Regions from separate parts of the Paenibacillus sp. FSL H3-0329 genome, predicted to be linked through region 2. Evidence: a T-box and tRNA genes for the amino acid it is inferred to sense, from the RefSeq annotation. Region 2 holds a T-box; the other holds one or more tRNA genes.
The links. A T-box is a leader RNA that pairs with one kind of tRNA and senses whether it is charged. The one in region 2 lies ahead of trpS (tryptophan--tRNA ligase), so its partner is inferred to be a tRNA-Trp.

Region 1 (3,385 bases), 190 kb from region 2:
ATTTTAATACCTGTGAAGATGCAGGTTACCCGCGACAAGACGGAAAGACCCCATGGAGCTTTACTGCAGCTTGATATTGAATTTGGGTACGATCTGTACAGGATAGGTGGGAGCCGTAGAAATCGGAGCGCAAGCTTCGGTGGAGGCGCCGTTGGGATACCACCCTGATCGTATCTAGGTTCTAACCTAGTACCCTTACCGGGTACGGGGACCGTGTCAGGCGGGCAGTTTGACTGGGGCGGTCGCCTCCTAAAGAGTAACGGAGGCGTTCCAAGGTTCCCTCAGAATGGTTGGAAATCATTCGCAGAGTGCAAAGGCATAAGGGAGCTTGACTGCGAGACCTACAAGTCGAGCAGGGACGAAAGTCGGACTTAGTGATCCGGTGGTACCGCATGGAAGGGCCATCGCTCAACGGATAAAAGCTACCCTGGGGATAACAGGCTTATCTCCCCCAAGAGTCCACATCGACGGGGAGGTTTGGCACCTCGATGTCGGCTCATCGCATCCTGGGGCTGAAGTAGGTCCCAAGGGTTGGGCTGTTCGCCCATTAAAGCGGTACGCGAGCTGGGTTCAGAACGTCGTGAGACAGTTCGGTCCCTATCTGTCGTGGGCGCAGGAAATTTGAGAGGAGCTGTCCTTAGTACGAGAGGACCGGGATGGACGTACCGCTGGTGCACCAGTTGTTCCGCCAGGAGCATGGCTGGGTAGCTACGTACGGACGGGATAAGCGCTGAAAGCATCTAAGCGTGAAGCCCCCCTCAAGATGAGATTTCCCAATTAGTAAGACCCCTTGAAGACGACGAGGTAGATAGGTTGGAGGTGGAAGTGCAGCAATGCATGGAGCTGACCAATACTAATCGGTCGAGGGCTTATCCTATACTTAGAATGCAGATTCGTTTCGGATTCAGTTTTCAGGCGATTAAGCCTGGTATGAATATTCCCTGATAGCTCAGTTGGTAGAGCACTCGACTGTTAATCGAGTTGTCACAGGTTCGAGTCCTGTTCGGGGAGCCATATGGAGAGGTGTCCGAGTTTGGCCGAAGGAGCACGATTGGAAATCGTGTAGGCGCCACAAGCGTCTCGAGGGTTCGAATCCCTCTCTCTCCGCCACAAATTTTTAATTAGTATGGCCCGTTGGTCAAGGGGTTAAGACACCTCCCTTTCACGGAGGTAACATGGGTTCGAATCCCATACGGGTCACCAAATTTTCACTTGATTTATCCTAGTGGACTTTGGTACAATAACAATTGTTGTTTATGGAGGCTTAGCTCAGCTGGGAGAGCATCTGCCTTACAAGCAGAGGGTCGGGGGTTCGATCCCCTCAGCCTCCACCATAACATATTTTTACTGACGCGGGGTGGAGCAGCCCGGTAGCTCGTCGGGCTCATAACCCGAAGGCCGCAGGTTCAAATCCTGCCCCCGCAACCAATTAACTTAAGCAATTATATCTTTTGGAACCGTGGTGTAGTTGGCCTAACATGCCTGCCTGTCACGCAGGAGATCGCGGGTTCGAATCCCGTCGGTTCCGCCATTTTCATCATGGCTCGGTAGCTCAGTCGGTAGAGCAGAGGACTGAAAATCCTCGTGTCGGCGGTTCGATTCCGTCCCGAGCCACCATTTATCATCACAAAAGAATGAGTGCCATGCCGGTGTAGCTCAATTGGTAGAGCAACTGACTTGTAATCAGTAGGTTGGGGGTTCAAGTCCTCTCGCCGGCACCATCCTTGGAGGATTAGCGAAGTGGCCAAACGCATCAGACTGTAAATCTGCTCACGTAAGTGTTCGGTGGTTCGAATCCATCATCCTCCACCAGTTTTTAGGGGCATAGTTTAAAGGTAGAACAACGGTCTCCAAAACCGTTGGTGTGGGTTCAATTCCTGCTGCCCCTGCCAAGTTTTTTCTAAAGTTTAATATGGCGGCCGTGGCGAAGGGGTTAACGCACCGGATTGTGGTTCCGGCATTCGTGGGTTCGAGACCCATCGGCCGCCCCATTTTCTTTAAAATGAATAATGGCGACAATATCAACTTAATATGGCGACTGTGGCGAAGGGGTTAACGCACCGGATTGTGGTTCCGGCATTCGTGGGTTCGAGACCCATCAGTCGCCCCATTTACTTTAAAATGTTATTGGGGATTAGCCAAGCGGTAAGGCAACGGACTTTGACTCCGTCACTCATAGGTTCGAATCCTATATCCCCAGCCATTTTATGCGGACGTGGCTCAGCGGTAGAGCATCGCCTTGCCAAGGCGAGGGTCGCGGGTTCGATTCCCGTCGTCCGCTCCAAAATTTACATGGCGCCATAGCCAAGTGGTAAGGCAAAGCTCTGCAAAAGCTTTATCCCCAGTTCAAATCTGGGTGGCGCCTCCATTTAGTTCATATGTGCCGGCGTGGCGGAATGGCAGACGCGCTCGACTCAAAATCGAGTGGGAAACCGTGGAGGTTCGAGTCCTCTCGCCGGTATCTTAAAAAGGTTAGTAAGATTGCTTTTATAAGCAATCTTACTAACCTTTTTTCTTTATGTTCTTAGTTTTACAGGATTAAGCCGTTGAATAGAGGAGTTTCTCTATTTCAACGGCTTTTTTTAATCTGATTAGTGATTAACCTGATTGATTATTAATGCGGAATGCTCGCGGGGTATGACCTATTTCTCGTTTAAACATATTGCAGAATTGGGCATCGTTCACAAAACCTGCAGCAGCAGATACTTCAGAGATTTGCATCTGAGTATGACGTAATAGAGATTTTGCATACTCCAGGCGTTTTAACAGCAAATACCGCAGGGGTGAGGACCCGAAACGTTCTTTAAATAGATGGCGAAAACGATCGTAGCTATATCCGGACATTTCTGATAGTGTTTCGACGGACAATTTATGGCGATAATGCTCATTCATATAATTAAGGACATATTGTACTCGATCTTCTGTTGGGGATTGATATCCAGAGGCACTAAGAAGCCTCATAAGATGGACGGTAATCTCGCTCATTTGTAGGTTTAGAAGCTCAGAGAATCCGTCTTGCTTACGTGTAAACTCTGCTTTCATTCGCAGCAGGATTTGAAGAACGGTCTGATCTTTATCATCTTCATATACGCCGAGCAGATTACTCATATTAGGGTGTACCGAGTGGAAGCCTACAAATAATACATTTGCATCCTCACGGTGGTGCTCGTCATGTTTATGATTGGGTGGCACAAGCGCGAAAGAAGAGGAGCGAAAATGGTAACTTCGTGGGCCAACATTGGTTGTCCCTACCCCCTGTAAATAATAGACCAGTTCGTAGCATTCATGCTGGTGTGGAGGGATATAAGTATTTAGCTCATGTGTGGCACTTACAATATATAGAACACGATCCATGATGATCCTCCAATACTTATGTTTTAGCCGA
Region 2 (3,385 bases):
TTTTACATAAAAATTGTTTGCAGCTGGGACTATAGGCTATAAATTAGAAAAACCCCCCACAGCTTCTAGAAGAAGTGTGAGAGGTTTGAAAGCTAGTCGGCAATAGGCTTTTTAAGACCTCTGCCGGATAAAACACTTAAGATAACGATGTTACTGACGACCGGACAGTTGTTGTTCTGCCAGTTGTACTAGACGTTTAGTGATGTAACCTCCCAAAGAACCAGTTTCGCGGGAAGTGTAGTTCCCGTAATAACCGTCAGCTGGGATCGTTACTCCAAGCTCTTGTGCTGCTTCATATTTCAATTGTTGCAACGCTGCATTTGCTTGAGGAACTACAAGGTTATTGGAACGGCTGCTACGACCTTGACCTGCTTGACCCATGTGTGTCACCTCCTTCGCCCGTTGTGAAGATAGTATGAGCGCTAAGAGGCTAATTCATGCATGCTATCGAAAGGTTTTAAGGATGGTAATTATTAGTCGATTAAAAGTAAGGGTAGAAAGCCCAAATAACTAAGCTCGCACAAAAAATCGGCCTTCTCTTACGTAAACGCAAGGGAAGACCGATATAATGTATATCTGCTTTAATTCTCGGGATAGATCATTTCCAGCATAGTGGACAGCTCAAGACTTTGACCTGGTTCTACCTTCAGCAAGCCCGTGAAGGAAGGGTCATCGGAAACGTTAGGAGCATCCGGGAGCCAGGTGTAAGGTTCGATGCACAGAAATTGATCGGCCGGCCCTTTGGTATACAGGACCCAGTGGCGGAAATGATTCTCGTCAGCTGTATAACGAAGACCATAACCATCATCGCGTAATAGCAAGGCTTCTACGGGCTGCTTGTCACCAATACGTAGAGCAGTATCAAAATTAGTTCCCTGGAGGTTGATTCCAGAGTTTAGTGAATCTAGATCACCAAGTGGAATTAGATTGCCGCTAGGGAGCAATTCATCGTTTAGTTCATAAATGCTGTTTACGGGCAGCTTGAGATTCCAGCGTTCAGGTTCTCCATCGATCATAAACCAGGTGTGATAACCGATCCCAAAGGGAATACGATGATCGCCGAGATTTGTAACCTTTAAAGTCTGGCTGAGCCGGGAATCCTGAAGCCTGAATGTCATTTCGAATTTGAGTGGAATGGGAAATTGCTCCATCCAGTGCGGATCATCTTCAGTAAGGAATTCAGTAGTGACTGCACAACCGTCCTCGTCTTCTTCAATATCGCTGACACACCAGGATTGAGTCCGGTGTAGACCATGGATATGATTGTCACCAGCGGTATTCTGGTCAAATTGATAACTTGTACCCTCGAATTGAAATTTTCCTTTACGAATTCTTCCGGGTGGAATTAAGAGCGGGATGCCAAAATGGTAAGGTTTTTGCATAAAGAAAGCTTGATCGCTTTCATCAGGCCGCCGCAGAATTTCCCGTTGTTCTTTTACATCAAACAATGAAATCACGTTGTTTCCTAGTCGCGGCAAAAGCGTGACTTCCAGTTCGCGGCTGTGCAAAATATAAGTATCATAACCGCCCCACTGCCCTTTGGTCACCTGTTTCATGAGATATGCTCCTTTATCGTAACTGTAATCGAATAGAACATGGATAACCTTATCATAACAGATTTATGCGGAAGTGGTTAAGTGATTTGACAACTTCTCTTTATGGTTCTATGATGAAGGCATTAAATTATGATGAGAATGTGATGACGGGGACAAGTAGACAGGAAATACACCTTCAGAAAGCCGGTGGTTGATGCGAACCGGTAGGACACTCCTGATGAATGGACCCCTGAGCGCCGCGCTTGAACGGGAGCAAGATGCCCTAGTAGACCGGCCGGATCTTCCCCGTTAACGGAAGACTAAGGCTGTTTCCCTTTGACTATACAAAGGTTAAGCAGCGAATAAGGGTGGCACCACGGTCTCACGTCCCTTGCGGATGAGGCTTTTTTTGCGTTCTCGGAAATCGGAAATTACATCTAACGGAGGTCTATATTATGTTGAAAAAAGTAATGTCAGGCATACAACCGAGCGGTTCTCTAACTTTGGGTAACTATATCGGAGCGCTGAAAAATTTTGTGAAGCTGCAAGACGATCATCAATGTTTCTTTATGGTTGTCGATATGCATGCGATCACCGTTGCTCAAGATCCTGCGGCACTGCGTGAGCAGTCTGAAGCTGTAGCTGCACTCTTTATCGCGGCAGGAATTGATCCTGTGCGTTCGAATGTATATATGCAGTCTCATGTGCCTCAGCATGCGGAATTGGGCTGGATCATGACTACGCTGACGGCAATGGGCGAGCTTGAGCGTATGACACAGTTCAAAGATAAATCATCAGGTAAGGATTCAGTTGGCGCGGGCCTATTCGTATATCCTTCTTTAATGGCAGCAGATATTCTTGTTTATAATGCGGATCTTGTGCCAGTAGGTGAAGATCAGAAGCAGCACTTGGAGTTGACCCGTGATTTAGCTGGCCGATTCAATAACCGTTTTGGCGAATTCTTTACGATTCCTGAACCATATATCCCTGAAGTGGGCGCACGCATTATGTCTCTGGATGATGGCACTAAAAAAATGAGCAAGAGCAGCCCGAATGCAGGCAGCTATATTGCCCTGTTGGATTCGCCGGATGTGATCCGTAAAAAAATCAGCCGCGCAACGACTGATTCTGGACGTGAAGTGATCTTTGATCCGGCTAACAAGCCAGAGATTAGTAACTTGATGAGTATTTACTCGGAATGTTCTGGGATGTCCCTCCAGCAAATTGCCGATCGTTATGAAGGACAAATGTATGGTGGCTTTAAGAAGGATCTTGGGGAAGTGGTTGTATCCACACTTGAGCCTTTGCAACAAAGATATCATGAAATTCGCAGTTCAGGTGCGATCACTGATATTCTTGCTGAAGGTGCTGAACGTGCACGTATTGTTGCAGCTGAGACGTTGAATGGCGTAAAAGAGCGGATGGGCTTTCTGCCAGCTCGTTAATCTTAGTCAGAGCTTAAGCTTTCCTGTTTGCGTCTAATTCTGGCTTTGAGGATAAATCCCCAGCCAATATTCATTACGCAAAGAAAACCAAGCAGAAGTGCCAGCCAGAAGCTATAGCTGATCGCGATTGAAGCGGCAGTGAGAATAAGAATAGAAGAACAAGCGAACCAAAGTGAGAGTCCTTTACCCATTAAGAGCCTTCCTTTCCGTGTCTGCTAAAATGAATCCCGGAGTATTATAAAATACTCCGGGATTTTTTGTGATTATAGAATAGATCTCTCAGTAAGTCTACAGTTTCATCGTAAAGAACCAGGGTCGATGGAAAATCGTTTGTCGAGCTTATCACTGCTAAGCCAGCCTACATAAGTATTTAAAGGTTTATATTGGTTATCCATAACTAATACA

Region 1: it encodes a tRNA-Trp, which carries the amino acid that the T-box ahead of trpS (tryptophan--tRNA ligase) is inferred to sense. The anticodon was not compared.

Annotation. Positions count from the first base shown of each region.
Region 1 is NZ_CP150150.1:5,933,377-5,936,761, reverse strand. Features, by position in the region: rRNA gene NSQ66_RS26210 (23S ribosomal RNA) at 1-877, shown strand, start outside; tRNA gene NSQ66_RS26205 (tRNA-Asn) at 939-1,014, shown strand; tRNA gene NSQ66_RS26200 (tRNA-Ser) at 1,018-1,110, shown strand; tRNA gene NSQ66_RS26195 (tRNA-Glu) at 1,129-1,203, shown strand; tRNA gene NSQ66_RS26190 (tRNA-Val) at 1,259-1,334, shown strand; tRNA gene NSQ66_RS26185 (tRNA-Met) at 1,352-1,428, shown strand; tRNA gene NSQ66_RS26180 (tRNA-Asp) at 1,454-1,531, shown strand; tRNA gene NSQ66_RS26175 (tRNA-Phe) at 1,542-1,617, shown strand; tRNA gene NSQ66_RS26170 (tRNA-Thr) at 1,646-1,721, shown strand; tRNA gene NSQ66_RS26165 (tRNA-Tyr) at 1,727-1,812, shown strand; tRNA gene NSQ66_RS26160 (tRNA-Trp) at 1,819-1,892, shown strand; tRNA gene NSQ66_RS26155 (tRNA-His) at 1,916-1,991, shown strand; tRNA gene NSQ66_RS26150 (tRNA-His) at 2,035-2,110, shown strand; tRNA gene NSQ66_RS26145 (tRNA-Gln) at 2,129-2,203, shown strand; tRNA gene NSQ66_RS26140 (tRNA-Gly) at 2,210-2,284, shown strand; tRNA gene NSQ66_RS26135 (tRNA-Cys) at 2,295-2,368, shown strand; tRNA gene NSQ66_RS26130 (tRNA-Leu) at 2,383-2,461, shown strand; gene NSQ66_RS26125 (AraC family transcriptional regulator) at 2,599-3,354, opposite strand.
Region 2 is NZ_CP150150.1:5,739,392-5,742,776, reverse strand. Features, by position in the region: gene NSQ66_RS25375 (alpha/beta-type small acid-soluble spore protein) at 151-381, opposite strand; gene NSQ66_RS25370 (aldose 1-epimerase) at 582-1,556, opposite strand; T-box leader at 1,691-1,930, shown strand; gene trpS (tryptophan--tRNA ligase) at 1,994-2,980, shown strand; gene NSQ66_RS25360 (hypothetical protein) at 2,983-3,171, opposite strand; gene NSQ66_RS25355 (metal-dependent hydrolase) at 3,277-3,385, opposite strand, start outside.